Regions from separate parts of the Streptomyces sp. NPDC060002 genome, predicted to be linked through region 3. Evidence: riboswitches for the same ligand, from Rfam matches in the RefSeq annotation. Region 3 holds a riboswitch; each other region holds the start of a gene.
The links. A riboswitch is a leader RNA that binds a small molecule or an ion and turns the genes downstream of it on or off. The one in region 3 is predicted to bind thiamine pyrophosphate.
Positions count from the first base shown of each region.

Region 1 (9,814 bases), on a different contig from region 3:
GCCTACCACCTGCTGCGCACCCTCGTGCACGAGGGCTACCTGCGACGGGACAAGGGACTGTTCTTCCTCGGTGAGGCGGCTGAGCGGCTCGGCAGGAGCGGGGCGGCGCAGAAACGTCGCAGCACGGTCGCCGACACCCTCGCCCAGTGGCGCGATTCGATCGGTGTTCCCGTGTACTACGCCAGGTACCGCGACGGTGAGATCGAGATCATGTGCGTTTCCGACACCCCGGGCAATCCGGCGGTCGAGGAGTGGGCGGACTTCGGTGAGACCGGCCATGCGCACGCCATCGGCCAGTGCCTGCTCTCCCAGCTTGACGAGGACGCCCGCCGCGACCACCTGGACCGCTACCCCGCTCAGTCGATCACCCCGTACACCGTGCGCGACAACCACACTCTGCTGCGGCGCCTGGAGCGGATGCGGCGGATGGAGCCGGTCGTCGAACGACAGGAGTACGCGCTGGGCACGGTGTGCGCCGCCATTCCGATCACCGTGGGCACCACGGCGGCCACGATGGCGATCTCTCTGCCCGCCCGTCACGCCGACCGGTTGTTGCCGGCGGCGCGGCAACTTCAGAGCGAGGTCGGACGGCTGCTGGGATCGCTGGCGATCTCTATCAGTATCTGAAAACTCACTCCTTGTGATCTGTTGTGTACTTTCAGCAAGATGCGTGCAGTGTCAGAAGGTCCATTCCCGGCCAGGCGGCGGCAAATGACGAGGTAAGGCGATGCGCGAGTCCGTACAGGCAGTACAGGCAGAGGTCATGATGAGCTTCCTCGTCTCCGAGGAGCTCTCGTTCCGCATTCCGGTGGAGCTGGGTTACGAGTCATGCGATCCGTATGCCGTGCGACTCACCTTCCATCTGCCCGGTGATGCCCCGGTGACCTGGGCCTTCGGGCGCGAGCTGCTCATCGACGGGGTGGGCAGGCCGTGCGGCGAGGGGGACGTCCGTGTCTCGCCGGTGGATCCCGATGTGCTGGGGGAGGTCCTGATCCGGCTTCAGGTCGGCGGCGACCAGGCGCTGTTCCGGTCGTCGGCGGCCCCGCTCGTGGCGTTCCTCGATCGCACCGACAAGCTGGTTCCGTTGGGCCAGGAGGGTGCTCTAGCCGATTTCGACGCGCATTTGGACGAGGCGCTGGACCGGATCCTGGCGGAGGAGCAGAGCGCCGGCTGACGTGAGGGTGAAGCGAGTGGTGGCGGAACGCTTCGCCACGTTCGGTGTTGTGCAGGAACGCTTCTTCAGCTGGTGGCGCAGGCGCTGGACGACCTACTGGGAAGAGTGAGGCGTGCGCCCGAGCGGGTCGGTGTTGTCGGCACTCGGGCGCCCTCCCGCCTCAGCGCTTGCGCCGCCTGCCCCGGCCTCCCCGGGCCTGGGTGCTGCCCGCGGCCGTCGCCACCGCCGGAACCGCAGGAGTCGCTTCCGGAGCCGTCACGGGCGCCTTTCCAGGGCCTGGCCGGTCGGCGGAGACCACCAGGGCCGCCAGGACCGTCGTGACGGGCACGGAGGCGACCAGGCCGATCGAACCCACCAGCGTGCGCACGATCTCCTCGGCGACCAGTTCGCTGTTGGCGACGGAGCCCACGCTGCTCTGCGCGATCGAGAAGAGCAGCAACAGCGGCAGCGCGGCACCGGCGTAGGCGAGGACGAGCGTGTTGACCACGGACGCGATGTGGTCGCGGCCGATGCGGATGCCGGCCCGGTACAGGCCGCGCCAGCCCATCGCGGGGTTGGCCTCGTGCAGTTCCCAGACCGCAGAGGTCTGAGTGACCGTCACATCGTCGAGGACGCCGAGCGAGCCGATGATGATCCCGGCCAGCAGCAGACCGCTCATGTCGATCGACGGGTACAGACCATGGATCAGACCGGTGTTGTCGTCCGTGTTGCCGGTCAGCGCGGCCCAGTCGATGAACACCGAGCCCAGGATGCCGATCAGCAGCAGGGAGATCAGCGTGCCGAGCACCGCGACGGAGGTGCGGGCCGATAGCCCGTGACAGAGATACAGCGCGATCAGCATGATGGCGCTCGATCCCACCACCGCCACGACCAGCGGGTTCGACCCCTGGAGGATCGCGGGCAGGACGAAGAAGTTCAGCACCATGAAACTGATGGCCAGCGCGACCAGCGCCATGACGCCCCGCAGCCGCCCGACGACCACGACGGCGACCGCGAAGATGATGGCCAGGACCGCCATGGGGATGCGGCGGTTCACGTCGGTGACCGAGTACTGCAGGTCCTTCGGCGCGGAGGGCTCGTAGGCGACCACGACCTTCTCGCCCTGCTCCAACTGCCGTGACTGGTCCGGCTGGACGATCTCGGTGAACGTACGGCCCTTGTCGTCGCCGGTGTCCACCCGGATCGTGGCCCGCTTGCAGGCGCCGCTCGCCTGCTGCTGCGCGGTGGAGCCCTCGGCCGTGGAGGTGTCGCCGGTAGGGGTGTCGCCCGAGGCGTTCACCGACGCGCAGCTCACGCTCACGACCTCGGTGACCGTGGCCTGTTGGGTCTGCCGGTCGAAGCCGACCCCGGTGCGTTCGTGCGCCGGGGCTCCACCGGGCCACAGCACCACGAGCCCTACCAGCACCGCGACCCCGAACGGGATGATGATGGCCGCGATGACCTTGCGCAGGTGTTGGGAGACGGGGGCGGCCGGGCCGTGACTGTGGCTGTGCGAATGCCCGTGCCCGCCGTCGGAACCGGAACCGTGCCCGCCGTCGGAACCGGAACCGGAGCCGTGCCCATCTCCCGGGAGATGGCCCGGGAGATGGCCGTGCCCGCCGTCGTGGCCCGTGATGGGACCGTTCCCGGGGCCGCCACCATGACCACTGTCGTGGCTCTGCCCATGACCGTGTTCGCGGTCGAAGCCGTATCTGTCACCAGCACCAGCACCATGGTCAGGACCAGAACCATGGTCAGGACCAGGACCAGGACCAGGACCAGGACCAGGACCAGGACCAGGACCAGGACCAGGGCCATGCTCAGGACCAGGACCAGGACCAGGACGAGGGCCCGGGCCAGGACGAGGACCGGAACCATGGCCGGGGCCGTACCCCTGACCGGGCGCGGGTCCGGCCCCGTACTCGTGGCTGTTTCCGTATCCCTGGTCGTTCCCGAACTCCCGGTCGCTCTCGGACCCTTGCCCGTTCCCGTATCCCTGCCCGCTCTGGTATCCCCGGCCGGGCCCGGGCCCGGGCCCATGACCGTTTCCGTAACCGCGGCCGTTTCCCGGCCTCGGCAGGGCCCCTGCCCCTGCCCCTGCCCCTGCCCCTGGCTCTACCCCTGGCTCTGGCCTTGGCCCGGGGCCTCCACCGGAGCCGGATCCTTGACCGCCGGGAGTCCCGACGCGCCTCAGCCCGCCGAGCCCGCCGGCGTATCCCGGACCGCGGCCGGGGCTACGCGGCTGATCGTGACCATCACTGAAGTCGCGGTCGCCTCCGGGGCCGCCGCCAGAACCGCTGCCGCCGCCAGAACCGCTGCCGCTGCCAGCACCGCTGCCGGAGCCATCGCCGGGGCCGCTGCCGGAGCCATCGCCGGGGCCGCTGCCGGCGCCCGGTCGGCGGGGCGGCTCGGGCGGCGGATACGGGGGCTGGTGTGTCGTGGTCACCGACCGATCATCGCAAGAACGACACGGGCCCTCTGTTCACCGCGCCAGAATTGACGCTAGCGTGGAGACAACCTTTGCACACGCGGGAGCTCGGAGCACCGGGCTGAGAGGGCGCTGACCTCCGTCTTCGCGATGTTTCACGTGGAACGTCTCTCGAATCGAGTGATGTTTCACATGAAACGTCGGCAGGCGGTAGCCGCTGCGTCGACCGCCGAACCTGTTACCGGGTAATGCCGGCGTAGGGAGTAGGTCTCATGACCAACAAGGACGCACGCACGCCTGCCTTCACGCATAACGCGACCGGCGAAAGCACGGTCGACGTCAACGACTCGGAGGCCGGGAAGTCCATCGGCTGGCACAAGGGGTACGTCGAGGGCGCCCGCCCCGATCTCCGGGTGCCAGTTCGTCAGGTGCACCTCACCAACGGGCAGTCGGTCACCCTGTACGACACCTCCGGCCCGTACACCGATCCGCTCGTAGAGACCGACGTCCGCAGGGGTCTGTCGCCGTTGCGCGAGAACTGGATCATCGCCCGGGGCGACACGGAGGAGTACGCGGGCCGTCCGGTCCGCCCCGAGGACGACGGCGTCAAGCACACCTCACCGCGCGGCGGTCTGCGCAACCTCGACGCGGTCTTCCCCGGCCGGCCGCGCCTGCCGCGCCGCGGCCGGGACGGCGAGGCGGTCACCCAGCTCGCGTATGCGCGCCGGGGGGAGATCACACCCGAGATGGAGTTCGCGGCCATCCGGGAGAAGGTTTCTCCCGAGGTGGTGCGTGAGGAGATCGCGGCGGGCCGCGCCGTGCTGCCGGCCAATGTCAACCACCCGGAGATCGAGCCGATGATCATCGGCAAGCGGTTCCTGGTGAAGGTCAACGCCAACATCGGCAACTCGGCGGTGACGTCCTCCATCGAGGAGGAGGTCGAGAAGATGACCTGGGCGACCCGTTGGGGCGCCGACACGGTCATGGACCTTTCGACCGGCCGTAACATCCACACCACCCGCGAGTGGGTTCTGCGCAACTCCCCCGTCCCCATCGGCACGGTGCCGCTGTACCAGGCGTTGGAGAAGGTCGACGGCCGCGCCGAGGAACTGACCTGGGAGATCTACAAGGACACCGTCATCGAGCAGGCCGAGCAGGGCGTGGACTACATGACGGTCCACGCCGGCGTCCGCCTCGCGTACGTCCCGCTCACTGCCAACCGCAAGACCGGCATCGTGTCGCGCGGCGGCTCGATCATGGCGGCCTGGTGCCTCGCGCACCACAAGGAGTCGTTCCTCTACGAGAACTTCGAGGAACTCTGCGAGGTCCTCGCCGCCTACGACGTCACGTACTCGCTGGGAGACGGTCTGCGGCCGGGTTCCATCGCGGACGCCAACGACGCGGCGCAGTTCGCGGAGTTGAGGACACTCGGGGAACTCAACCGGATCGCGAAGCGTTTCCATGTTCAGACGATGATCGAAGGCCCGGGCCATGTCCCGATGCACAAGATCAAAGAGAACATCGACCTTCAGCAGGAGATCTGCGATGAAGCTCCGTTCTATACGCTCGGCCCGCTGACGACGGACGTCGCGCCGGCGTACGACCACATCACCTCCGGTATCGGTGCCGCGATGATCGCCTGGTGGGGCACGGCCATGCTCTGCTATGTCACGCCCAAGGAACATCTGGGCCTGCCCAACCGGGACGACGTCAAGACGGGCGTCATCACCTACAAGATCGCCGCCCACGCGGCCGACCTCGCCAAGGGGCACCCCGGCGCGCAGGAATGGGACGACGCGCTGTCCGACGCCCGCTTCGAGTTCCGCTGGGAGGACCAGTTCAACCTCGCCCTCGATCCGGACACCGCACGGGAGTTCCACGACGAGACACTCCCCGCGGAGCCGGCGAAGACGGCGCACTTCTGCTCGATGTGCGGGCCGAAGTTCTGCTCGATGAAGATCAGTCAGAGCATCAACGAGCGCTTCGGCGCCGGGGCGGCAGACGGGGCTTCGGCGGAGGAGATCGCCGAGGGCATGTTGGAGAAGTCGAAGGAGTTCGCGGCCGGCGGGAACCGCGTGTACCTGCCGCTGGCCGACTGACGTCCCTGGATCGGCGCTGTCCCCCGAGATCCGACGCCGGGGGACAGCGCCATGAGCGGTCGTCACCGACGGAGACGACTTTGTGGCATCCGTAGTGCAGCCGGGAATGGATGCCGAGGTGGATGCGGCCTGCTGGCTCGACGACGACCGACAGGAGGAGACCATCGCGTTCGTTCGGTTGCCTCAGGGCGTCGGCTCGGCAGACTGGGCTTCATGACAGCGCGATCCCTGAGCAAGGGTGCCAATCTTCCGGTCGACGTGCCGGACGTACGGGTCGAACTCAGCTGGGCCGAGGGGGCCGGTGGGCCGGACATCGATGCCTCGGCGCTGCTGCTGGCGGAGGACGGACGGGTACGTGACGACGGGGACTTCGTCTTCTACAACCAGCCGCTGCACACGTCCGGCGCCGTGCGGCACGTCGGCAAACGGAGCGAATCCGGTGTCATGACCGACACCGTCCAGGTGGACCTCCGCTCGCTGGAGGGCGCCATCACGCGGGTGGTGCTGTGCGCGTCGGCCGACGGCGGCACCTTCGGCCAGGTGACCGGCCTGACGTTGAGACTGCTCGGCGGGGACGGGCGCTCCGAGGTGGCCCGCTTCGAGATGCAGGCGGACACGGAGACGGCGTTCATCGCCGGTGAGCTGTATCTGCGCGAGGGGCGCTGGAAGTTCCGGGCGGTCGGCCAGGGGTACGCCTCCGGGCTGGCGGGGGTGGCCACGGACTTCGGGATCACGGTCGACGACGAGCCTGAGCAGGCGGTCGCTCCGCCGAACCGCCCACCGAATCGCCCGCCGGTCGCTCCGCCGAACCGCCCACCGAATCGCCCGCCGGTCGCTCCGCCGAACCGCCCACCGAATCGCCCGCCGGTCGCTCCGCCGAACCGCCCGCCGGTCACCCCACCTGCGGTTACCCCCCGGGCCACCACCCCACCTGCCCTCACCTCGCCCGCGCTCACCCCACCGACCAGCACCCCGCCGACCACCACCTCACCGTCCGGTCCCCGTCTGACCAAGGGGGAGGAACTGCTTCCCGTCGACATGCGTAAGCGGCTGTCGCTGCGCAAGGAGCAGGTGGCCGTCAGTCTGAGCAAGCGGGGGGCGGTGGGGATCAGCGCGCGGATCGTGCTCGTCCTCGATGCCTCCGGGTCCATGGCGTTCCTGTACTCACGGGGTGTGGTGGCGGACGTTGTGGAGCGGATGGCGGCGGTGGCGGCGCAGCTCGACGACGACGGCGAGATGCAGGCTTGGACCTTCGCCAGCGATGCCGCCCGCCTTCCCGACCTGCGGTTGGGCGAGCTACCCGAGTGGCTGCGGCTGCATGTGCGGGTGGGTGAGATCAGTCTGTTCCGGCGCGGGAAGAAGCCTCGCAAGGGGATGGAACCGGGGCAGGTCGACATGCGCTCGGTCGGCATCCAGAACGAGGAACAGAAGGCGGTTGCCCAGGTCAGGTCGTATGTCCGGGAGAATCCGGCAGCCGCCCCGACCTTGGTGCTGTTCTTCTCCGACGGAGGGGTCTACCGCGACGCGGCGATCGAGCGGGAGCTGCGGGCGGCGGTCGAGGAGCCGATCTTCTGGCAGTTCGTGGGGCTCGGCCGGTCCAACTACGGGGTCCTGGAGCGGTTCGACACGCTGCCCGGACGCCGCGTCGACAACGTGGGGTTCTTCTCCGTGGACGACATCAGCACCGTCCCGGACCAGGAGCTCTACGACCGGCTGCTGTCCGAGTTCCCGAGCTGGATCACCGCGGCCGGCCGGGCAGGCATCCTCTGACCCGGTTGGGCCGGACGTACGACTCCGGGCTGCCCACCCCCGTGACTCCGTCCGGCACGGCGCACCACTGAGCACCGCAGGGCAGCACTGATCCGCAGGCCGGCTCTCCACCGGAGCCGCCCGGCGCCCGGCGTACGGCTTGCGCTCCCCTCGGCGGGGTCGGCGGGGGCGCAAGCCGAGTGCCTATTCCGGCTGGTGCTCCGGGCCGCCGAAGTCCGGGCTGGTGTAGTCCGGGCTGCTGAAGCTCGGGCGCGGGCCCGTCGAACGCCCGTCGTCCGGGCTGCTGAAGCCAGGGCGGTCGTAGCCGATCTTCGGGAGGCGGCCGGTGGGGGCAGGCCGGGCCGGCTCGGTGTGCAGGGCGGCCGCCGTGCCGGGGCTGGCGAGGGCCTTCTGGAGGAACGGCAGGATGCCGCGTTCCAGCAGGGCTTCTCGCCAGGCTTCCCTGGCCTGGTCGACCTCCTCGCTCAGTTCGCCGTACGGCCCGGCCTCCAGGGAGGGCCGGTTGCGCAGGGCGGTGAGCAGCAGCGCGACGGTGGCGACGAGGATCGCGGCCACGGCCACCGCCCCGAACGTCCAGCCGGCGGCGACCATGGTCCGGGCGAACGCCTGCTCGGGGTCGAGTGCCCTGAGGAGGTAGCCGACGAGCAGGAATATCACCGCGGCGGTCCCGGCGAGGACGGGGGTGAGGACGGCGGCGACGGCACCCGCCCCGGCGGCTTCGGCGGCCTGGGCCGCCTCCCCCATGGTGGTGGCGAGCCCCATCGCGGCCGCGCCCGGCTCCGCGGAGCCGGTCTCGGACGTGGACGACGGGGTGGCCGGCGCGGGGTGGCGCAGCTCCTCGCGGACCTTCACGTAGTGCTGGTACTCGGCCGCCGCGGCCACCGTGATGAGTGCGGAGGCGTTGAGCGCCATGGTGCGCAGTTGTTCGGGGTTGAGCCGCTGTCCGACTGCGGCCAGTTCCGGGTGGTGTGGGGCGGAGCGCAGCGCCTCGTCGAGGATCCGCTCGTACTCCTGGCGGTCCTCGCTGTTCAGGTGCTGCGGAACGCTGTTCATCTGCATCCCCCGATGCTCCGTAGGGCTTGGGGCTCGCATGCCAACGAGCCGTCGGGCAGAAACGGAGGGGAGCCTGCTACGGATAACCCGATGGTAGAGCGGTGACGGCATGGGGTGACAGGGGGTTTGCCGAAATTGGCCTCTGGCCTGCGGTGTCGCCGACGGATCCACAGTGGGGTACTTCTGCCCCGGGAGTGGACCCGGGAACCGCCCCGGGAACGCTCAGATTTCCAGGGGCAGTTGCTGGACCAGCAGTTTTCCGGCCATCGTCACGCCGCCGTCCATCGCGATGGCCAGCCCGTCCGCGTAGACGTGCGGTCCCTCGACGTGCGGACCGCCGTTGTCCTCGCCGTCCTCGGAGCCGACTTCGCCCAGCAGATAGGGAATCGGGCTGTGGCCGTGAACGATGCGGGTGCCGCCGTACGTATCGAGCAGGGAGCGTACGGCGTCGGCGCCGCCCTCGTCGCGGAAGGAGAAGCGCTTGGTGAACTTGCGGAACAGGTCCCACACCTCGTCCGCGTCGTTGCGCGTGATCGTCTCGCGGACGGTGTCGTTGACCGCTTCGATCGAGTCGCCGTAGTCGAGGTAGGCGGTGGTGTCGGAGTGGACGAGCAGGTGGCCGTCGACCTCCTCGACCGCGTCGAGGCGGGCCATCCACTGCAGGTGGTGGTCCTGGAGACGGTCCATGTCGTACTTCTGGCCGCCGTTGAGCAGCCAGGCCGCCTGGAAGGTGGCGGTGCCCGCGCCGGAGTTGACGGGCGTGTCGCCGAAGCGCTTGGCGCCGAGCAGCAGCAGTTCGTGGTTGCCCATGAGGGCCTTGCAGTACCCGCCGGCCGCGGCGGCCTCGGCGGACAGCCGCATGACGAGGTCGATGACGCCGATGCCGTCCGGGCCGCGGTCGGTGAAGTCACCGAGGAACCACAGCCGGGCCGTGCCCGCGCACCAGTTGGCGGCGGAGTCGACCAGGCCCTTCTCCTGGAGTGCGGCCACCAGTTCGTCGAGGTAGCCGTGGACGTCGCCGACGACGAACAGCGGTCCCGGACCGGTCGCGGGCAGCGGGGCCTGCACGGCCTCCGGGTCCACGGCCACCTGGAGGGTGTCGCCGCGCCGACTGATGACGGGCAGGTCGCGCTGGGTCGGCGTGTAGCCGTCCGGGTGCTCCAGCGGCTCCTCGAGCGGCGGCGCGGCATTGCCCGGGTCTGTGCCGGGGTCGTACGGACCGGTCTCATGGACGTACGCGGGCACCCGGAAGTCGCGCAACGTCGCCGTCCGCTCCACCTCGGGTCCCTGACCGGCCCCCTGAGTCATCAG
Region 1 is NZ_JBHWUW010000005.1:170,959-180,772, reverse strand. It holds gene ACFWBD_RS07535 (IclR family transcriptional regulator) at 1-627, shown strand, start outside; gene ACFWBD_RS07530 (SsgA family sporulation/cell division regulator) at 728-1,174, shown strand; gene ACFWBD_RS07525 (YibE/F family protein) at 1,335-2,789, opposite strand; TPP riboswitch at 3,672-3,861, shown strand; gene thiC (phosphomethylpyrimidine synthase ThiC) at 3,854-5,680, shown strand; gene ACFWBD_RS07515 (VWA domain-containing protein) at 5,894-7,450, shown strand; gene ACFWBD_RS07510 (hypothetical protein) at 7,634-8,509, opposite strand; gene ACFWBD_RS07505 (metallophosphoesterase) at 8,726-9,811, opposite strand.
Region 1: another riboswitch for thiamine pyrophosphate. It lies ahead of thiC (phosphomethylpyrimidine synthase ThiC); the one in region 3 lies ahead of thiO (glycine oxidase ThiO).

Region 2 (9,814 bases), on a different contig from region 3:
GGCCTGGGCGTGGACCCCGACGTGGTGCACAAGATCGCCCGTGAGATCGCCGCCGTCGTCCGTGACGGCGCCGAGATCGCGGTCGTGATCGGTGGCGGCAACTTCTTCCGCGGCGCAGAACTCCAGCAGCGCGGCATGGACCGCGCCCGCTCGGACTACATGGGCATGCTCGGCACGGTCATGAACTGCCTCGCCCTCCAGGACTTCCTGGAGAAGGAGGGCATCGACAGCCGCGTGCAGACCGCCATCACCATGGGCCAGGTCGCCGAGCCGTACATTCCGCTGCGCGCCGTGCGGCACCTGGAGAAGGGCCGTGTGGTCATCTTCGGCGCCGGGATGGGCATGCCGTACTTCTCCACCGACACCACCGCCGCCCAGCGCGCCCTGGAGATCGACGCCGAGGCGCTGCTGATGGGCAAGAACGGCGTGGACGGCGTCTACGACTCCGACCCGAAGACCAACCCGGCGGCCGTCAAGTTCGACGCCCTCGGCTACGGCGAGGTCATCACCCGCGATCTGAAGGTCGCCGACATGACCGCGATCACGCTGTGCCGCGACAACAAGCTCCCGATCCTCGTCTTCGAGCTTCTGACCGAGGGCAATATCGCTCGCGCCGTCAAGGGTGAGAAGATCGGCACGCTCGTGGGTGAGCAAGGCAGCCGGGCCTGACCGGTGGAACCCCGGTTTCGTACGACAACACCTGACCGGGGACGGACCCTGGTCGGGGGATGGACAATGTCCTGCCGGTCGGGAACCGTGCAGGAAGAAGACGCGACGCAGCCGGCCCGCCTCCGCAAGGAACCGCAGCCGGGCCTACTCAAGACACGCAGGAGCAAGTGGTGATCGAAGAGACCCTCCTCGAGGCCGAGGAGAAGATGGAGAAGGCCGTCGTGGTCGCCAAGGAGGACTTCGCCGCGATCCGCACCGGCCGTGCGCACCCGGCGATGTTCAACAAGATCGTTGCCGACTACTACGGCGCACCGACGCCGATCAACCAGCTGGCTTCGTTCTCCGTGCCGGAGCCGCGCATGGCGGTCGTGACCCCGTTCGACAAGACCGCGCTGCGCAACATCGAGCAGGCGATCCGCGACTCCGACCTGGGCGTCAACCCGAGCAACGACGGCAACATCATCCGAGTGGTGTTCCCCGAGCTGACCGAGGAGCGCCGCCGCGACTACATCAAGGTCGCCAAGGGCAAGGGCGAGGACGCCAAGGTGTCGATCCGCGCCGTCCGCCGCAAGGCCAAGGACGCGATCGACAAGCTGATCAAGGACGGCGAGGTCGGCGAGGACGAGGGCCGCCGTGCGGAGAAGGAGCTCGACGACACCACCGCGAAGTACGTCGCCCAGGTGGACGAGCTCCTGAAGCACAAGGAAGCGGAGCTGCTCGAGGTCTGATGAACGACTCTTCCTGGGGCTCACCGCCACACGCCGGGTCGCGGGCCGGGTACTGGGGGCCCGTCGACCAGGGGCCTGTCCAGGGGGCCGCCCCGGCGGGTCCCGCGTACGATGCGCCTGAGGCGCAGCAGACTCGCCCCATGCCCATCGTCCCCGAGCACGGCGGAGACCAGGATGAGGGCCGGGGGGCCGCTCGGCCGGGCGGCCCCCTGTTCCCGGACCGGCCGTACGGCACCCAGCCGTACGGCGACGCCGCCCACGGCCACGACACACCGTCGGCACAGCCCCACGCGGCGGTGCCGCAGAATCCGGAGCCCATGCCCGACGCCTCTCACCCGGCGCCCGCACCGCAGAAGAAGAGTGCGGGCCGAGACCTGGGCGCGGCCATAGGCGTCGGGGTCGGGCTCGGCGTAGTGATCGTCGCTTCGCTGTTCGTCGTCAAAGCCGTGTTCATCGGCGTGATAGCGGTGGCCGTCGTCGTCGGCCTGTGGGAGCTGACCAGCAGGCTGCAGGAGCGCAAGGGCATCAAGGCGCCGCTCGTGCCGCTCGCGGTCGGCGGCGCGGCGATGGTCGTCGCCGGATACGTCCGGGGTCCCGAGGGCGCCTGGGTCGCCATGGCCCTCACCGCGCTCGCGGTGCTGGTCTGGCGGATGACCGAACCGCCCGAGGGCTACCTCAAGGACGTCACCGCAGGTGTCTTCGCGGCCTTCTACGTTCCGTTCCTGGCCACGTTCGTCGCCCTGATGCTCACCGCCGACGACGGAGCGTTCCGTGTCATGACGTTCCTGGTCCTGACGGTCGTCAGCGACACGGGCGCGTACGCCGTCGGCTGGCGCTTCGGCAAGACCAAGCTCGCGCCGCGTATCAGCCCGGGCAAGACCCGCGAGGGCCTGCTCGGCGCGGTGTCGTTCGCGATGGTCGCCGGCGCGCTGCTGATGCAGTTCGTGATCGACGACGGCACCTGGTGGCAGGGCCTGCTGCTCGGCCTCGCCGTCGCGGCCAGCGCCACGCTCGGCGACCTCGGCGAGTCCATGATCAAGCGGGACCTGGGCATCAAGGACATGGGCACGCTGCTCCCGGGCCACGGGGGCATCATGGACCGGCTGGACTCGCTGCTGCCCACGGCTCCCGTGGTGTGGCTGTTGCTCGTACTGTTCGTGGGCTCCGGCTGACCCACCGGTACAACCGGCTCGTGCGGGCCCCTTTCCTGTGCTTCGTGCGTCAGGCGAGGGGCCCGTTGCCATGTTCGGTCTACGGCGACGGCGACGGCGGTGTCGGCTTCGGTGTCGGCTTCGGTGTCGGTGTCGGTGTCGGTGTCCGCGTTGGCTCCCGCGACTGCCCGTTCTGTGCCGGCGGTGGCTGATCGCCCGGCTCGTACCCGATGCGGCACCGTTGACGGCCGACGCATGATGGCCGTCATGGAGAGCACGCCCGAGAAGATCAAGGTCTGGTTCCGGTTCGTTCCTCGCGAGGGCTGGCTCCCGCAGGACACCGAGGGTCTGTGGGCGACGAAGCTCAGTGCCGATACGGCCCGCGTGCAGAACGTCCCCTTCCTCCAGGACGGGGTCGCCGAGGGCGACGTCGTGCGGTTCCGGACCGACTCCGAGGGGCTCCACTGGGCCGTCGGCCGGGTCAGCGCCTCCGGCGCCTGCACGATCCGGGTGCTGCCGGTCCGTACCGGCCCGCTGGGGCCGAGCCCTCAGGCGGTCCACCAGCGCTTCTCCGGGTTCGCGCTCGGCGGTGAGGTCTTCAGCGACGACTTTCCCATGGTGGCGTTGACCGCTCCGGCCGACGCGGACTTCGCCGGGATCAAGGCACTTCTGGCCCACGGGCAGGAGGAGGGCTGGTGGCACTACGAAGTCGGCTGCGGCACCGACGAGTGGTGGAGCGCCTGACCCCCACGAGTGCGCGGTTCTCCGCGCCCGACCGGCAGCGATCACGCTGCCTGGCTCGCCGCCTGGGCCATGCCATTCGATCTGCGACACTGGAAGGGTTATGCCGAAGCCCGGAGAACTCACTTTCGTCGCCCCCCGCGGAGCCAAGAAGCCGCCGCGGCATCTCGCCGACCTCTCGCCCGCCGAGCGGAAGGAGGTCGTGGCGGAGATCGGGGAGAAGCCGTTCCGTGCCAAGCAGCTGTCGCAGCACTACTTCGTGCGCTACGCGCACGACCCGGCGGAGTGGACGGACATCCCCGCCGGTGCGCGCGAGAAGCTGCGTGAGGCGCTGCTGCCGGACCTGATGACGGTCGTCCGGCATCTGTCGACGGACCAGGGGAACACCCGTAAGACCCTCTGGCGGCTGTTCGACGGCACGCTCGTGGAGTCCGTGCTGATGCGCTACCCGGACCGGGTGACGATGTGCATCAGCTCGCAGGCCGGGTGTGGGATGAACTGCCCGTTCTGTGCGACCGGACAGGCGGGTCTTGACCGCAATCTGTCCACCGCCGAGATCGTGCATCAGATCGTCGACGGGATGCGGGCGCTGCGGGACGGGGAGGTGCCCGGGGGTCCTGCCAGGCTCTCCAACATCGTCTTCATGGGGATGGGCGAGCCTCTCGCCAACTACAAGCGGGTCGTGGGATCCATCCGCGCGCTCACCGACCCGGCTCCGGACGGGCTGGGGCTCTCGCAGCGCGGCATCACCGTGTCGACGGTCGGGCTGGTGCCTGCCATCCACCGGTTCTCCGACGAGGGCTTCAAGTGCCGGCTCGCGATCTCGCTGCACGCGCCGGACGACGAGCTGCGCGACACCCTCGTCCCCGTGAACACGCGGTGGAAGGTGCGCGAGGTGCTGGACGCCGGGTTCGAGTACACCGAGCGGTCCGGGCGCCGGCTGTCCATCGAGTACGCGCTGATCCGCGACATCAACGACCAGGCCTGGCGTGGTGACCGGCTCGGGCGGCTGCTGCGCGGCAAGCCCGTGCACGTCAACCTCATCCCGCTCAACCCGACCCCGGGTTCGAAGTGGACGGCCTCCCGGCCCGAGGACGAGAAGGCGTTCGTCGAGGCGATCGCCGCGCACGGGGTGCCCGTCACGGTCCGGGACACCCGTGGCCAGGAGATCGACGGGGCGTGCGGTCAGCTCGCGGCCACCGAGCGGTAGTCTGACCCCGATATCAGCTATCGGGTATCAGTACATCCGTATCAGTACATCTTCATATTCCGACAGGGGAGCGCCACAGCGCTGAGAGTGCGGGAGAGTCCGCAGACCCTCTGAACCTTGCCCAGGTCATTCTGGGTAGGAAGTTCGGTCATCACTCAAGCTGTTGCGCCCTGCCCGGGCGCCGGCGGAACCCTCCGCCGGCGTCCGGGCAGGGCCGCGTCTCTTCCTGGTCAACCCCAGGAGGAATCCAGTGCACACCAGGACGTTCGTGGCCGCGGCCGTCGGCCTCGGCCTCGTCACCCTGTCCGCCTGCGGATCGTCGGACGACGACGGTTCGACGGCGGGCTCCAGGACCGTCACCCTCGTCAGCCACGACTCGTGGGCCGTCTCCAAGAGCGTGCTCGCGGACTTCGAGAAGCAGTCCGGCTACCAGGTGAAGGTCCTCAAGGACGGCGACGCCGGTCAGGCCGTCAACAAGGCCGTTCTCACCAAGGACAACCCGCAGGGCGACGTCTTCTTCGGCGTCGACAACACGCTCCTGTCGCGGGCCCTCGACAACGGGCTGTTCCAGTCGTACGAGGCGAAGGGCTCCGACCAGGTCCTGCCCGCGTACCGGACCGACCGGGGCAAGCACCGGGTCACGCCCGTCGACACCGGCGACATCTGCGTCAACTACGACAAGGCGTACTTCAGCGAGCACAAGCTGACCCCGCCCGCCTCCTTCGACGACCTGCTGAAGCCCGCGTACAAGAACCTGCTGGTCACCGAGAACGCCGCCACCTCCTCGCCCGGTCTCGGTTTCCTGCTGGGCACGGCCGCGAAGTACGGCGGTGGGGGCACCTCCCGGTCGAGCGAAGCCGAGAGTGGGGGCGGCTGGGCGGACTACTGGAAGAAGCTCAAGGCCAACGGCGTGAAGGTCGTCGACGGCTGGGAGCAGGCCTACAACGAGGAGTTCTCCGGGTCCGCGGGCGGCAGGAAGGCGGGAGCCGACCGGCCGCTCGTCGTCTCGTACGCCTCCTCGCCGCCCGCCGAGGTGATCTACGGCGACCCGAAGCCGACCACCGCCCCGACCGGCGTCTCCACCGGCACCTGCTTCCGTCAGGTCGAGTACGCGGGTCTGCTGAGCAACGCCGCCAACCCCGAGGGCGGCAAGGCGCTCCTCGACTTCCTGCTCACCGCGGAGTTCCAGCAGGACATGCCGCTCAACATGTTCGTCTACCCGGTCCGGAAGGGGGCCGAGGTCCCGGCGGAGTTCACGGAGTTCGGGCCGCAGGCGAAGGACCCCGAGACCCTGGACCCGGCGAAGATCGCCGACAACCGTGACGACTGGGTCAAGTCATGGACCTCGCTCGTACTGAAGTGACCGGGCGCGAAGGCCGCGCGGGGAACGCGGCGCGGCTCGGGCTCATGGCCGTGCCCGTCGCGTTCTTCGCGGTCTTCTTCGCCTACCCGGTCGCCGCGATCGTCTCCCGGGGACTCGGCGCCGACGGAGGCCTGCGCTTCGGGCGGCTGTGGGACGTGCTCGCACAGTCCGACATCCGGCATGTCCTGTGGTTCACCACCTGGCAGGCGCTGGCCTCCACCGCGCTCACGCTCCTGGTCGCGCTGCCCGCCGCGTACGTCTTCGCCCGCCTGGAGTTCCCGGGCAAGCAGGTGCTGCGCGCCGTCGTCACCGTCCCGTTCGTGCTGCCGACGGTCGTCGTCGGCACGGCGTTCCTGGCGCTCGTCGGGCGCGGCGGACTGCTCGACGACCTGTGGGGCGTACGGCTGGACACCACGGTGTGGGCGATCCTGCTGGCGCACGTCTTCTTCAACTACGCGGTCGTCGTCCGCACGGTGGGCGGGCTGTGGTCGCAGCTCGACCCCCGGCAGGAGGAGGCGGCGCGGATGCTCGGCGCGTCCCGGCTCACGGCGTGGCGCACGGTCACCCTGCCCGCCCTGGGGCCCGCCGTCGCCGCTGCCGCGCTGATGGTCTTCCTCTTCACCTTCACCTCCTTCGGCGTGGTGCAGATCCTCGGCGGTCCCACCTTCTCCACCCTCGAGGTGGAGATCTACCGGCAGACCTCCGAGATCTTCGACCTGTCCACGGCCGCCGTCCTCACGATCGTCCAGTTCATGGCCGTCGGCGCGATCCTCGCCGTGCACGCCCGGGCCGTACGGCGGCGGGAGACCGCGTTGCGGCTGGTGGACGCGTCGGTGACGGCGCGGCGGCCGCGCGGCGCCGGGCAGTGGGCGCTGCTGGCCGGGGTCCTCGGCACGGTCGCCGTCCTGCTGGTGCTGCCGCTGGCGGTGCTGGCGCAGCGCTCGCTCGACGCGCCCGACTTCGCCTACTACCGGGCGCTGACCAGCGACGACGGCAATGTCTTCCTGGTCCCGCCGATCGAGGCGGTCGGCAACTCGCTGCAGTACGCCGCGACCGCGACCGCGATTGCCGTGGTCGTCGGCGGGCTCGCCGCGGCCGCGCTCACCCGACGGGACGCCGGCCGGCTGGTCCGCGGCTTCGACGCGCTGCTGATGCTGCCGCTGGGAGTCTCCGCGGTGACCGTCGGCTTCGGGTTCCTGATCGCGCTCGACGAGCCCCCGCTGGACCTGCGCGGTACGTGGATCCTCGTGCCGCTCGCGCAGGCGCTGGTCGGCGTCCCCTTCGTCGTACGGACCATGCTGCCGGTGCTGCGGGCGGTGGACCAGCGGCTGCGTGAGGCGGCGGCCGTGCTCGGGGCCTCGCCGTGGCGGGTGTGGCGGGAGGTCGACCTGCCGATGGTGTGGCGGGCGCTGCTCGTCGCGGCCGGGTTCGCCTTCGCGGTGTCGCTGGGGGAGTTCGGGGCGACGGTGTTCATCGCGCGGCCCGACAACCCGACGCTGCCGGTCGCCGTCGCGCGGTTGCTGGGGCGGGCCGGCGAGCTCAACTACGGGCAGGCGATGGCCCTTTCGACGATTCTGATGGTGGTGTGCGTGGTGGCGCTGCTGGTGCTGGAGCGACTGCGGACCGACCGGACGGGGGAGTTGTAGATGCTGCTAAAACTGGAGCGCGCCACCGTGCGGTTCGGTGAGCGGCCCGTGCTCGACGCCGTCGATCTCGCGGTCGCCGAGCACGAGGTGGTGTGTGTGCTGGGGCCGAGCGGCAGCGGCAAGTCGACGCTGTTGCGGGCGGTGGCCGGGCTCCAGCCACTGGACGCAGGGCGGGTGCTGCTCGACGGGCGCGACCAGGCGGGGGTGGCCGCGCACAAGCGGGAGCTCGGGCTGATGTTCCAGGACCATCAGCTGTTCCCGCAGCGGGACGTGGGCGGCAACGTGGCCTTCGGGCTGCGGATGCGCGGCATGTCCAGGGCCCGGCAGGGCGAGCGGGTGGCGGAGCTGCTCGAACTCGTCGGACTTCCGGGCGCCGCGGGCCGTGCCGTGGCCGCGCTCTCCGGTGGGGAGCAGCAGCGGGTGGCGCTGGCCCGGGCCCTCGCGCCACGTCCTCGGCTGCTGATGCTCGACGAGCCGCTCGGCCAGCTCGACCGGTCGCTGCGGGAGCGCCTGGTCGTCGAACTCCGGGAGTTGTTCGGCCGGTTGGGGACGACCGTGCTCGCGGTCACCCACGACCAGGGCGAGGCGTTCGCGCTCGCCGACCGGGTCGTGGTGATGCGGGACGGGCGGATCGCCCAGTCCGGGACGCCCCTCGAGGTGTGGCAGCGGCCGGCGGACGCGTTCGTGGCGCGATTCCTCGGCTTCGACAACGTGGTGCAGGCGACCGTCACGGAGGAGGCCGCGGTCACGCCGTGGGGCAAGGTGCCGGTGCCGGCCGGGTCGGGGCAGGGGGCGCGCATGCTGCTGGTCCGGCCCGCCGGTGTGCGCCTGGTGGGTGCGGACGAGGGACTGCGCTGCACGGTCGCCGCCCGTACCTTCCGTGGCACCCATGTCGCCGTGCGCCTACAGCCGGAGGGCGCGCCGAGACTGGAGGCGGCGTGCACGCTGCGGGACGCGCCGGAGGTCGGGAGCGTGGTGGGAGTGTCCTTCGACGCGACCGAGACGGTCGTACTGGACTGACCACCGACGGCGGGCGAAGTCCAACCGAGGGCACGGGACATGCGGATGGCCCGCCCCGGAGAGAGGGGCGGGCCACACTTGTGCGTCCGGCGGGCCGGTCGGTCGTGCGGGTCAGCGCTGGCTGGACCCGCGGCGCCGCATACCGAAGAACACCGCGCCACCGCCGACGGCGACCAGGACGGCCGCTATGCCGACGACGAGGCCGGTGTTGGAGCTCGCGCCGGTCTCGGCCAGGTTGGACTCCTGGACCGCGGCCGACGGGGCGTTGCTCGCGGAGGGCGCGGGCGCGGCGCTGTCGCTCGCCGAGTCGGACGGCGACGGGGACGGAGTGGTCGTCTCGGCCGGCGGCGGAGTGGTGGAGCTGTCCGGCGGCGTCGAGGACGGGGTGGTGGACGGGGTGGAGGTGTCGTCGGCCTCGCAGGCCTTGGACGGGGTGGTCAGGTTGCCGGGGATGTCCTTGTCGACGACGACCTTGACGCCGTCGACGGCCTTGACGTGGATCCGGTATTCGGCGTTCGGCTCCCAGTCCTCGGCGAAGGACACGGTGACGCCCTTGGCCGAGCCCTTGACGGTCTGGGCCACACCGACCTGCCTCAGATCGCCGCCGTTGTTCTCGAGGAACACGGTGATCTCGGCCGGGACGCCCGAGGGGTCCTTGTCGGTGACAGTGATGACGCCCTTCGTGCCGTCACAGGCGGCAGTGGCGGAGAACTCGCTGATGTCGCAGGCCAGCGCGGTGCCGGCGGCGCTGAGCGCCAGGGCGGCGGAGGCGGCGGTGACACCGAGCATGCGCACCGAACGGGCGGCGGTACGGCGGGAAAGGGACACGTTTGTCCTTTACGGGAAGCGCAACTGCGGGGGGTGGAGGGGAAGATGGCGCCCCCGGTGAGCCGAGTGCGTCACCATCCCCAGCAGACCCACAGGTCTATAAGCGTTTCATAAGAAGTGTCAATGCGGGGACGCCTCCGAGCGGCTGGCTTTGCCCGCTTATTAACCACCGAGACGTTTCAACGCCTCCGGAGCCTCCTCGATCCGGTCAACGAGGGCGATACGGGACTCCATGGACCGCTCCCGGGCGAGTGACCGCAAGAGCGGCCAGGCGGGCAGCCGTCGAGTCCAGTGCTCCCGGTCCACGAGCACCATCGGCGTCGGCTCGCCCCGCGACCCGTAGTAGTTGGGCGTCGCGTTGTCGAAGATCTCCTGTACGGTCCCGGCGGCGCCCGGCAGGAACACCACACCCGCGGTGCAGCGGGCCAGCAGACCGTCCTCGCGGGTGGCGTTGGAGA
Region 2 is NZ_JBHWUW010000009.1:62,416-72,229, reverse strand. It holds gene pyrH (UMP kinase) at 1-669, shown strand, start outside; gene frr (ribosome recycling factor) at 840-1,397, shown strand; gene ACFWBD_RS11340 (phosphatidate cytidylyltransferase) at 1,397-2,569, shown strand; gene ACFWBD_RS11335 (DUF4265 domain-containing protein) at 2,804-3,292, shown strand; gene rlmN (23S rRNA (adenine(2503)-C(2))-methyltransferase RlmN) at 3,393-4,499, shown strand; TPP riboswitch at 4,554-4,659, shown strand; gene ACFWBD_RS11325 (thiamine ABC transporter substrate binding subunit) at 4,750-5,862, shown strand; gene ACFWBD_RS11320 (ABC transporter permease) at 5,838-7,508, shown strand; gene ACFWBD_RS11315 (ABC transporter ATP-binding protein) at 7,509-8,528, shown strand; gene ACFWBD_RS11310 (LAETG motif-containing sortase-dependent surface protein) at 8,640-9,356, opposite strand; gene ACFWBD_RS11305 (LOG family protein) at 9,519-9,814, opposite strand, start outside.
Region 2: another riboswitch for thiamine pyrophosphate. It lies ahead of ACFWBD_RS11325 (thiamine ABC transporter substrate binding subunit); the one in region 3 lies ahead of thiO (glycine oxidase ThiO).

Region 3 (9,814 bases):
CCGTCGGCGGGGTCGTCGTCGTTGACGGGCAGCGGACGGGGCACGGTGAGCGAGCGCGGGATCACGCTCGTGCGGTCGTCGGCGTTGTCGTGCTCCGCGGAGACGGCCTGCGGCGGCAGCGCGTCCAGCTGGTCCACGCTGAGCGGAGCGCGTGCCTCCCGTACCCGCCCGAGCAGCGCGACGGCGTCGTAAGGCCGGACGTCGGGGGTGCGGGCGGTGGCCGACGCCACGAGCTCGTCCAGCTCGAACGGCAGCCCGGGAACGAGGGCGGACGGCGGCGGAACGTCCTCGTGGAGGTGCTTGTAGAGCACGATCGCGGGGGAGTCGCCGTCGTGAGGTTTCTCACCGGTGAGCATCTCGTAGAGCACCACCCCGCACGCGTACACGTCGACGCGGGGGTCGGCGGCACCGGGCTGCTCGATCTGTTCGGGAGCGAGATAGGCGACGGTGCCGAGCACGGCTCCCGTGGTGCTGGTCACGGTGTCGACGGACCGCACCAGTCCGAAATCCGCGACCTTGACCCGCCCGTCGTCCCCTATGAGCACGTTCTCGGGCTTCATGTCCCGGTGCACGAACCCGGCCCGGTGCGCGGCGCCGAGCGCGGCCAGCACGGGCTCCAGGATGTCGAGCGCCGCCCGCGGCTGGAGCGCCCCGCGCTCCCGCAGCACATCACGCAGCGTGCACCCGGCGATGTACTCCATGGCGAGATAGACGTACGACCCGTCGGCACCCTGGTCGAACACCTGAACGACATTCGGGTGGGCGAGCCGGGCGACGGACTTCGCCTCCCGGATGAACCGCTCGACGAACGCCCCGTCGGCGGCGAGCGCCGGGTGCATCACCTTGAGCGCGAGCACGCGGTCCAGGCGGGTGTCCACGGCCCGGTAGACCGTGGCCATCCCGCCGACCGCGATCCGCGCCTCTACGCGATACCGGCCGTCGAGCAGCTGCCCGACCAGAGGGTCCTGAAGGGTCGTGTCCACGCAGGTGAGTCTACGAGCCGCCGCTGACACCTCCGCCGGTTCCACCGCGATCGCAGCGCTACTGGAGCCGACCTGTGACGCAACCCACGGGGTCCGCGACTCCCGTATCCGCAGACCGGAGGGTAGCGGGGCGGCGGTCAGAAAGCGGGGCGCTCGGGGTCCAGCACGGCCCGGCCCTCCACGGGCGAGGACGCCTCCGCGAAGTAACGGGGCGGGATCCGTCCGGCCAGCCTGGCCAGCCTTCCCGCCTCGACGCCGGCCCGCATGGCCGACGCCATCCGCTCGGGATCCCGCGCCCGCGTCACCGCCGACGCCAGCATCACCCCCGCACACCCCAGCTCCATCGCCAGCGCCACGTCCGACGCGGTGCCCGCCCCCGCGTCCAGAATCACCGGCACGCGCGCGTGCTCGACGATCAGCTGGAAGTTGTGCGGGTTGCGGATGCCCAGGCCGGAGCCGATCGGAGAGCCCAGCGGCATCACCGCCGCGCACCCCACGTCCTCCAGCTTCCTGGCCAGCACCGGATCGTCGTTCGTGTACGGCAGCACCGTGAACCCGTCGTCCACCAGCGTCTCCGCCGCCTCCAGCAGCTCGACCGGGTCCGGCAGCAGCGTGCGCTCGTCGGCGATGACCTCCAGCTTGATCAGGTCGGTGCCCAGTGCCTCCCGCGCCAGCCGAGCCGTCAGCACGGCCTCCCCGGCGGTGAAGCACCCCGCCGTGTTCGGCAGCACCCGGATGCCGAGCCGCTCCAGCACCGACAGCACGGAGCCGTGCACCGAGGGGTCCACCCGGCGCATCGCGACCGTCGTCAGTTCGGTCCCGGACGCGACCAGAGCCCGTTCCAGCACCTCCAGGCTGGGCGCACCCCCCGTACCCATGATCAGACGGGACGAGAAGGACCTGCCTCCGAGGACGAAGGGATCGTCGGCCATGGCTCAGCCCCCCTGGACCGCGGTGAGGACTTCAACCCGGTCACCGTCGCGCAGCGCCGTGGACGGCCACTGCGCGCGCGGGACGACGGTCTCGTTGAGCGCGGCGGCCACCCCGGAGGGCGCCGGCGTCAGGGACCGTACGACGCTGTCGAGAGCGGTACCGGCAGCGAACTCCCGCCGCTCCCCGTTCACCGAGACGTTCACGGGCGCGTTCCTGCGTGCGTTTTCCTGGGCGTTCATGCGGGCTGCTCCGAGCGTGCGGCGGCGGCGAAGCGCCGGGGCGTGAAGGGACGGGCCTCGTCCGGGAGCTCCCCGGTGGCCAGGGCATGCGCCATCGCGTCACCCGTCACCGGCGTCAGCAGCACGCCGTTGCGGTAGTGCCCGGTGGCCAGCAGCAACCCCGCCAGCTCCGTCGGCCCGAGCAACGGCGCGTTGTCCGGGGACCCGGGCCGCAGTCCCGCGCGCGTCTCCGTGAGCGGCAGTTCGGTGATCCCCGGCACCAGCTCATGGGCGTCGCGCAGCAACTCGTACACGCCCCCCGCCGTCACCGTCGTGTCCCAGCCCAGCTCCTCACTGGTCGCGCCCACGACCAGCTCGCCGTTCTCCCTGGGGACCAGGTAGACCTGGCTGCCGCGCACCACGGCCCGCACGGTCCGGCTCAGGAACGGCGCGTACCGCGGCGGTACGGTCAGCCGCAGTACCTGGCCCTTCACCGGCCGCACGGGAGGCAGCACGTCCTGCGGCACCCCCGCGAGCCGTCCGCTCAGACTGCCGCCGGCGAGCACCACCTGCCCCGCCTCCAGGGCCGTGCCGTCCCCCGTGACGACCCCCCGGGCGCGCTCGCCCACGACGGACAGCCGCTCGGCACGCACGCGGTGGAAGGCCACCCCGGCCCGCTCGCACACGGCCACCAGTGCCCCGGTCAGCCGCCGCGGGTCGATCTGGTGGTCGCCGTCCACCCGCAGCCCGCCCCGCACCCCGGGCGCCAGCAGCGGCTCCAGACGGCGGCACTCGCGCCCGGACAGCCACTCCGACTCCAGCCCCGACTGCCGCTGAAGGGCGTGCAGTTCGCGCAGATGGGCACGGTCGTCGGAGTCCAGCGCCACCGCGAGCGTGCCGCAGCGCCGGTAGCCGAGGTCATGCCCGGTCAGCTCCGTCAGCTCGGCCGCGAAGTCCGGATAGCGGCGGGCTGAGGCCAGGTTGAGGCCGAGCAGGGTCTGCTCGCCGTGGTGCAGTTCCGTGACGGCGGCCAGCATCCCGGCCGCCACCTGGGCGGCCCCGCCGCCCGGCGCCGGGTCGACCACCGCCGTGGTGAAGCCGCGCTGCGCGGCCCGCCAGGCCGTGACAAGGCCGATGATCCCGCCCCCGATGACGAGGACGTCTGACGTACGTGGAGACGACATGGGCGTCCAGCCCCTCCCTTCGCCGGCATGACCCGGATCAGGTTCGACGGTCGGAGGCCGCCAGCCTCCCTCTCAGCCCGGTGCGTCCGGACTCCCGCGTGTGCTCTAGGTTGGCCACCCTAGCCCGTGGTCCGGCGCGTCTGTAAGGGAGCCTTCGTCATGGCCCGCTCGTTGGACGGCCTCGTCCTCGCGCCCGTCGCCGACCAGGCCCCGGGCCAGGTCGGCACCCGCACCCGCTTCGCCTACCACGAGCGCGGCGGCGAGATCTGGGCGGAGTACACGGGCGGTGACGTCGTACGCGGGCATCTGGTGGGTACCCGCGAAGGGGACCGCCTCGACTTCCGGTACGTACAGCTCAAGCACGACGGGACGACGTCCTCGGGGCACTGCGTCTCGACGGTCGTGGAGCTCGCGGACGGACGGGTGCGGCTCGAGGAGACCTGGGCGTGGGAGTCGCAGGAGGGCAGCGGCACCAGCGTTGTGGAGCAGGTCACGGCGCACGACCACTGACTGACGATTCGTCAGCCGCCTAAGGTGATCAGGTGAGCGAGCAGAGGCAGGAAGAAGGCGGCCCGGCCGGGCGGCGCGTGGTGGTCGTCGGCGCGGGCATGGCCGGGGTGCAGACCGCCGTAGCGCTGCGGGAGCAGGGCTTCGACGGCACGGTGACGCTGATCGGCGCGGAGCCCCACCAACCCTACGACCGGCCCCCGCTGTCCAAGGCCGTCCTGCTCGGCAACGCCGAGGGCTCGGCCTTCGACGTCGACTTCGAGGGCCTCGGCATCGAGCTGGTGCTCGGCCGCGAGGTCAGCGGTCTGCGTCCCGCCGACCACGAGCTGGACACCGAGGCCGGGCCTGTCCCGTACGACGTCCTCGTCCTCGCCACCGGCGCCGAACCGATTCGGCTGCCCGGCGCCGAGGGCGTGCCCGGCGTGCATCTGCTGCGCACCCTGGACGACGCCGAACGGCTGCGGCCCGTGCTCACCCGGCAGCACGACGTCGTGGTCGTCGGCGCCGGCTGGATCGGCGCCGAGTTCGCCACGGCCGCGCGGGAGGCCGGCTGCGCGGTCACCGTCGTCGAGGCCGCCGACCGGCCGCTGGCCGGGGCCCTGCCCGCCGAGGTCGCCGCCCCGATGGCCGCCTGGTACGCCGACAGCGGCATCGATCTGCGCACCCACGCGCGCGTGGAGCGCGTCGAGCCCGGCGCGGTCGTCCTGGACGACGGCTCCCGGCTGCCCGCGGGCGCGGTCGTGGTGGGCATCGGCGCCCGCCCCGCCACCGCCTGGCTGGCCGGCTCCGGCGTCGCGCTGGGCGCCCACCGAGAGGTCGTGGCCGACGCCCAGCTGCGGACCTCCGTGGCCGATGTGTACGCGGTCGGCGACTGCGCCTCCTTCCCTTCGGGGCGGTACGGCGAGCGGCTCCTGGTCCACCACTGGGACAACGCCCTCCAGGGGCCGCGCACGGTCGCCGCGAACATCGTCGGCGCCGCCACCGACGAACCCCTGGCCGTCTACGACCCCGTCCCGTACTTCTGGTCCGAGCAGTTCGGCCGCTTCGTCCAGTACGCCGGGCACCACGCCGACGCCGACCGCGTCCTGTGGCGCGGCGACCCGTCGGGCCCGGCCTGGTCGGTGTGCTGGCTGCGCGAGGACCGGCTGGTCGCCCTGCTGGCCGTGGGCCGGGCGCGCGACCTCGCCCAGGGCAGGCGGCTGATCCTGGCGGGCACGACCATGAATCCGCGGCTCCTCGCGGACCCGGCGAGGCCGATGAAGGCGGCGACGGCCGCGACCTGAGTGCCTGGTCGGACCGGCCCGGCTTCCGACTGTCAGCGGCAGATGGCAGGCTTGTTCCCGTGACCGAGATTGACGCAAAGACCGATGCCCTCGTCCCCGCCTGGCTCACCGTGCCGGACATCGCGGAGATGCTCGATGTCGACGTGATCCGCGTCCGACAGCTGATCAAGGACGGCCAGCTCATCGCCGTACGCCGGGGAGAGAACCGTGCGCTGCACATCCCCGCCGCCTTCATCGACGAGGACAAGGTGGTGAAGGGCCTGGTCGGGACCCTGACCCTGCTGCGGGACGACGGCTTCAAGGACGAAGAGATGATCGAGTGGCTCTTCACCCCCGACCCGAGCCTGCCCGGCACGCCCGCGCAGGCCCTGAGTGAGAATCGCGGCACGGAGGTGAAGCGCCGCGCCCAGGCGCTCGCCGTCTGAACCGCGTATTCGAACCGACACATCCGGCGTACGGGGGCGCTCGCTCCCGTACGCCACCGCCCCGGGGGGACCTTCGCATGCCCGACACCGCCCGCACCGGCCTGGCCGGCGCCCTGCTGTACCTCTGCACGGACGCCCGTACCCGCCAGGGCGATCTCCCGGAGTTCCTGGACGCGGTCCTCGCGGGCGGCGTCGACATCGTCCAGTTGCGCGACAAGGGCATGGAGGCGGCCGAGGAGCTGGAGTACCTCGAGGTGTTCGCGGACGCCTGCGCCCGGCACGGCAGGCTGCTCGCGGTCAACGACCGCGCGGACGTCGCGCACGCGGCCGCCGCCGGCGTGCTCCATCTCGGCCAGGGAGACCTGCCGGTCCCCGCGGCCCGCGCCATCCTCGGCGAGGACGTCCTCATCGGCCGCTCCACGCACACGGAGGCGGAAGCCGGGGCCGCCGCGGTCCAGGAGGGGGTCGACTACTTCTGCACCGGCCCGTGCTGGCCCACCCCCACCAAGCCCGGCCGGCCCGCCCCCGGCCTCGACCTGGTCCGGCACACGGCCGCCCTGGGCACCGACCGCCCGTGGTTCGCCATCGGCGGCATCGACCTCGGCAACCTGGACGAGGTGCTGGCGGCGGGCGCCCGCCGGGTCGTCGTCGTCCGGGCCATCACGGACGCGGACGACCCGGGTGCCGCGGCGGCGGAGTTCGCCGAGCGGCTGCGCGAGGCGTGACGTCCAAGGGATGGACAACAAGTCGACAATCCGGGCAAATTTCCCGCATCCGGTTGGGGGACCGCCCGCCCCTGGCTAACCTGCGGGTATGGCCCTAGGAACCGCATCCACCAGGACGGACCGCGCGCGCACCGTGCGCGACATCCTGGCGACCGGCAAGACGACGTACTCGTTCGAGTTCTACGCGCCGAAGACGCCCAAGGGTGAGCGGAGCCTGTGGAACGCGCTGCGCAGGGTCGAGGCGGTCGCCCCCGACTTCGTCTCGGTGACGTACGGTGCCGGCGGCTCCACCCGGGCGACGACGGTCAGGGAGACCCAGCAGATCGTCGTCGACACCACCCTCACGCCGGTCGCGCACCTCACCGCCGTGGACCACTCCGTCGCCGAGCTGCGCAACATCATCGGCCAGTACGCCGACGCCGGGATCCGCAACATGCTCGCCGTGCGCGGAGACCCGCCCGGCGACCCCATGGGCGCGTGGGTGCCGCACCCCAAGGGGCTGACGTACGCCGCCGAACTCGTCCAGCTCATCAAGGAGTCGGGCGACTTCTGCGTGGGTGTCGCCGCCTTCCCCGAGATGCACCCGCGCTCCGGCGACTGGGACACGGACGTCGCGCACTTCGTCGACAAGTGCCGGGCCGGCGCCGACTACGCCATCACGCAGATGTTCTTCGAGCCCGAGTCCTATCTGCGGCTGCGCGACCGGGTCGCGGCGGCCGGCTGTGTGACTCCGGTCATCCCCGAGGTCCTGCCCGTGACGAGTGTGAAGATGCTGGAGAGCCTGCCCAGGCTCAGCAACGCCCACTTCCCGGCCGTCCTGAAAGAGCGGATCCTCACAGCCAAAGACGATCCGGCCGCTGTACGCTCCATTGGCATCGACTTCGCCACGGAGTTCTGCGCACGGCTGCTGGCCGAGGGAGTGCCCGGACTGCACTTCATCACGCTCAACAACTCCACGGCGACGCTGGAAATCTACGAGAACCTGGGCCTGCACCATCCGCCGCAGGCCTAGACCGGTCGCATCCACATACGACACACTGCGTAGCGGCCATTGGGGAGAGGGGCGTACATGGGCTGGACGGTCCTCTACATCGCGTTCGGCATCGTCGCGCTGTGGCTGCTCGGCGAGGTGCTGCTGCAGTACAAGGCGCGGCTGCGCTGGCGGCTGCTTGCCTTCGTGGGCTTCCTCGGCGTCGTCCTCGGCGTCCTGATCCCGTCGGTCGTCGTCATCGCGCTGGGCGCGGCCGCCTTCGCGGTCGGCCAGACCTACGTCACCCTGTCGTTCCGGCGCGGCTTCGCCGAGGGCTGGGCCTTCCGTCGCGGGGACGCGGACACGGACGGTGAGGGCGCGGCCGTTCCCAAGCGCCGCCGCGGCAAGGCCGAGCGCAAGGACCCGACGCTCGAGGTCTCCGGCCTCGAGGCGGGCGAGGCCGGGTTCGGCTCCGACCCGCAGTACGGCACCGACGACGTCGCGTTCGGCCAGGACACGAACGCCTTCGGCGACAAGAGCGCCTACGGTGACGACGACTACGACCGCGACGACGTCTTCACACCCGCGGCCCGCACCGCCGACCCCTCGGCCGCCGAGACCACATCTGTGTACGAGCCGCAGCCCCTGCCCGACGACACCGGCTCCTACGGCGTGTACAGCGACACCGCGTACGCGGCCGCGACCGGCCAGGGCCAGTCGCAGGGCCAGCCCCAGGACCAGTACGCGACGGCCGCCCAGGGCGCGGACCAGAACTACGGGTACGACACGTACTCCGGCTACCACCAGCAGCAGTACGGGTACGACGCCAACGGCGAGCAGCAGTACGCCGCCTACTCCGACCCGTACATCGGCACCCAGACCTACGGCGGCGGCTCCTACGACGCCGACTACGGCCAGCAGCAGTACGGACAGCAGGGCTACGGTCAGGAGCAGTACGGCGCCGGCGGCTACGGGGAGACCCCGGCGGGCGGCGTCTGGGTCCCGCAGCAGCGCAGCACCGACGACCCGCTGGGCGGCGAACTCCCGCCCGAGCAGCAGCAGTACCCGTACCAGGGCGACGGGCAGCAGCAGGGGCACGGCCAGGGCACCGGCTACGACGAGCAGTATCGGTTCTGACGGCCGCGTCTCCCCGGGCACGCCTCCTGCCGGAGGCGCCGGGAGCCCCAAGCGCTCACTGTGAGCCCCGGAACTGCGGGCCCTCCACGATCAGCCCGGACACCAGCGCGCCCGACATCCCCGCGTGCGGCAGTCCGCCGCCCGGATGCGACCAGCCGCCGACGGTGAACAGACCTTGCAGAGCCGTGGAGTTGGCGGGATGCAGCAGCCGCCCCCCGGCCGCGGCCAGCGCCGGCGCCGGGACCGCCCCGCCCGCCGCACCGGTCTCCCGCGCGATGTCGGCGGGGGTGCGCACCTCGCGCCACAGGACGCGGTCGCGCAGACCGGGGACGGCTCGTTCGGCGACCGCGACCAGCGCGTCCACGTGCTCCTCGCGCATCTCCGCCCCCGCGGGGACCACCGCACCGAGCGTGACCGCCTCATGGTCGCCGTCCGGGACCAGGGCCGGGTCGCCGGGCCGCAGAACCGTCACCGTCGGCCGCGCGGGCACCGACGGCGCCGTACCGAAGAGGCTCTCCAACTCGCCGTCACGGTCCACCGTGTGCACCACCGTCCGGTGCGCGGTCCCCTCCGGCCGGGCGCCGCGCAGCGCGAGCAGTACGGTCAGCCGGCTCGGCAGGCCCTGCTGGGGGGCGACCTCGCCGTCCGCGCGGGCGGGCAGACCGCCGACGCTGCCGGGAGCGACCACGAAGTCCGCCTCCCGCACCGCACCTCCCCCAGAGCCGAAAGCCTGGTCGGTGCCCCCGGCGAGTTCCACGCCCACCGCCCGGCCGCCCTTCTCCAGGACCCGGGTGACCTCGGCGCCGAAGACGAACTCCACCCGGCGGGCCAGACACCGCTCGTAGAGCGCGCGGGCCAGCTCCCGCATCCCCCCGCGCACGTACCAGGTGCCGAAGGCGTGCTCCATGTACGGCAGCACGGCCGCGCTCGCCGGGGTGACCCGCGGGTCCAGGCCGTACGCGAGCGCGTGGCCCTCGAGCAGCGCGGTGAGCCGGGGGTCACGCAGCTCCCAGGCGCCGACCTCGGCGAGGGTGCCCGCCCGACGGGTGCGCAGCAGGCGCTTGTGCGGGACCGCCGGGTAGGGCTCGCGGGCGGCCAGCACCGGCCAGTCGTCCCACAGGGGCTCCTCCAGGAGCGGACGGCGGGTGCGGTCCCAGGCCTCGCGGGCCCGGACCAGGAAGTCGCCCCAGCGCTGTCCGGCGGGCGCCCCGAGCGCCTCGTCCAGCGCCGCGACGACCCCCGCGCGCGAGGCGTTCGGCAGCGCCACCTCGGTGCCGTCCGCGAAGACGTGCCGTGCGGACGGATCGACCTGGACCAGCTCGACGCAGGCCTCCAGCGGCTCCTTGCCGGTCTTGACGAAGAGGTCGCGGTAGACGGCGGGGAGGGGCAGCAGACCGGGTCCGGTGTCGAATCCGAACCCGTCCCGCTCGAAGCGGCGCACCGCTCCGC
Region 3 is NZ_JBHWUW010000090.1:3,660-13,473, forward strand. It holds gene pknB (Stk1 family PASTA domain-containing Ser/Thr kinase) at 1-983, opposite strand, end outside; gene ACFWBD_RS39535 (thiazole synthase) at 1,121-1,915, opposite strand; gene thiS (sulfur carrier protein ThiS) at 1,919-2,119, opposite strand; gene thiO (glycine oxidase ThiO) at 2,152-3,318, opposite strand; TPP riboswitch at 3,316-3,426, opposite strand; gene ACFWBD_RS39550 (hypothetical protein) at 3,478-3,828, shown strand; gene ACFWBD_RS39555 (NAD(P)/FAD-dependent oxidoreductase) at 3,906-5,108, shown strand; gene ACFWBD_RS39560 (Rv2175c family DNA-binding protein) at 5,168-5,533, shown strand; gene thiE (thiamine phosphate synthase) at 5,611-6,258, shown strand; gene metF (methylenetetrahydrofolate reductase [NAD(P)H]) at 6,347-7,270, shown strand; gene ACFWBD_RS39575 (hypothetical protein) at 7,328-8,365, shown strand; gene ACFWBD_RS39580 (phytoene desaturase family protein) at 8,421-9,814, opposite strand, start outside.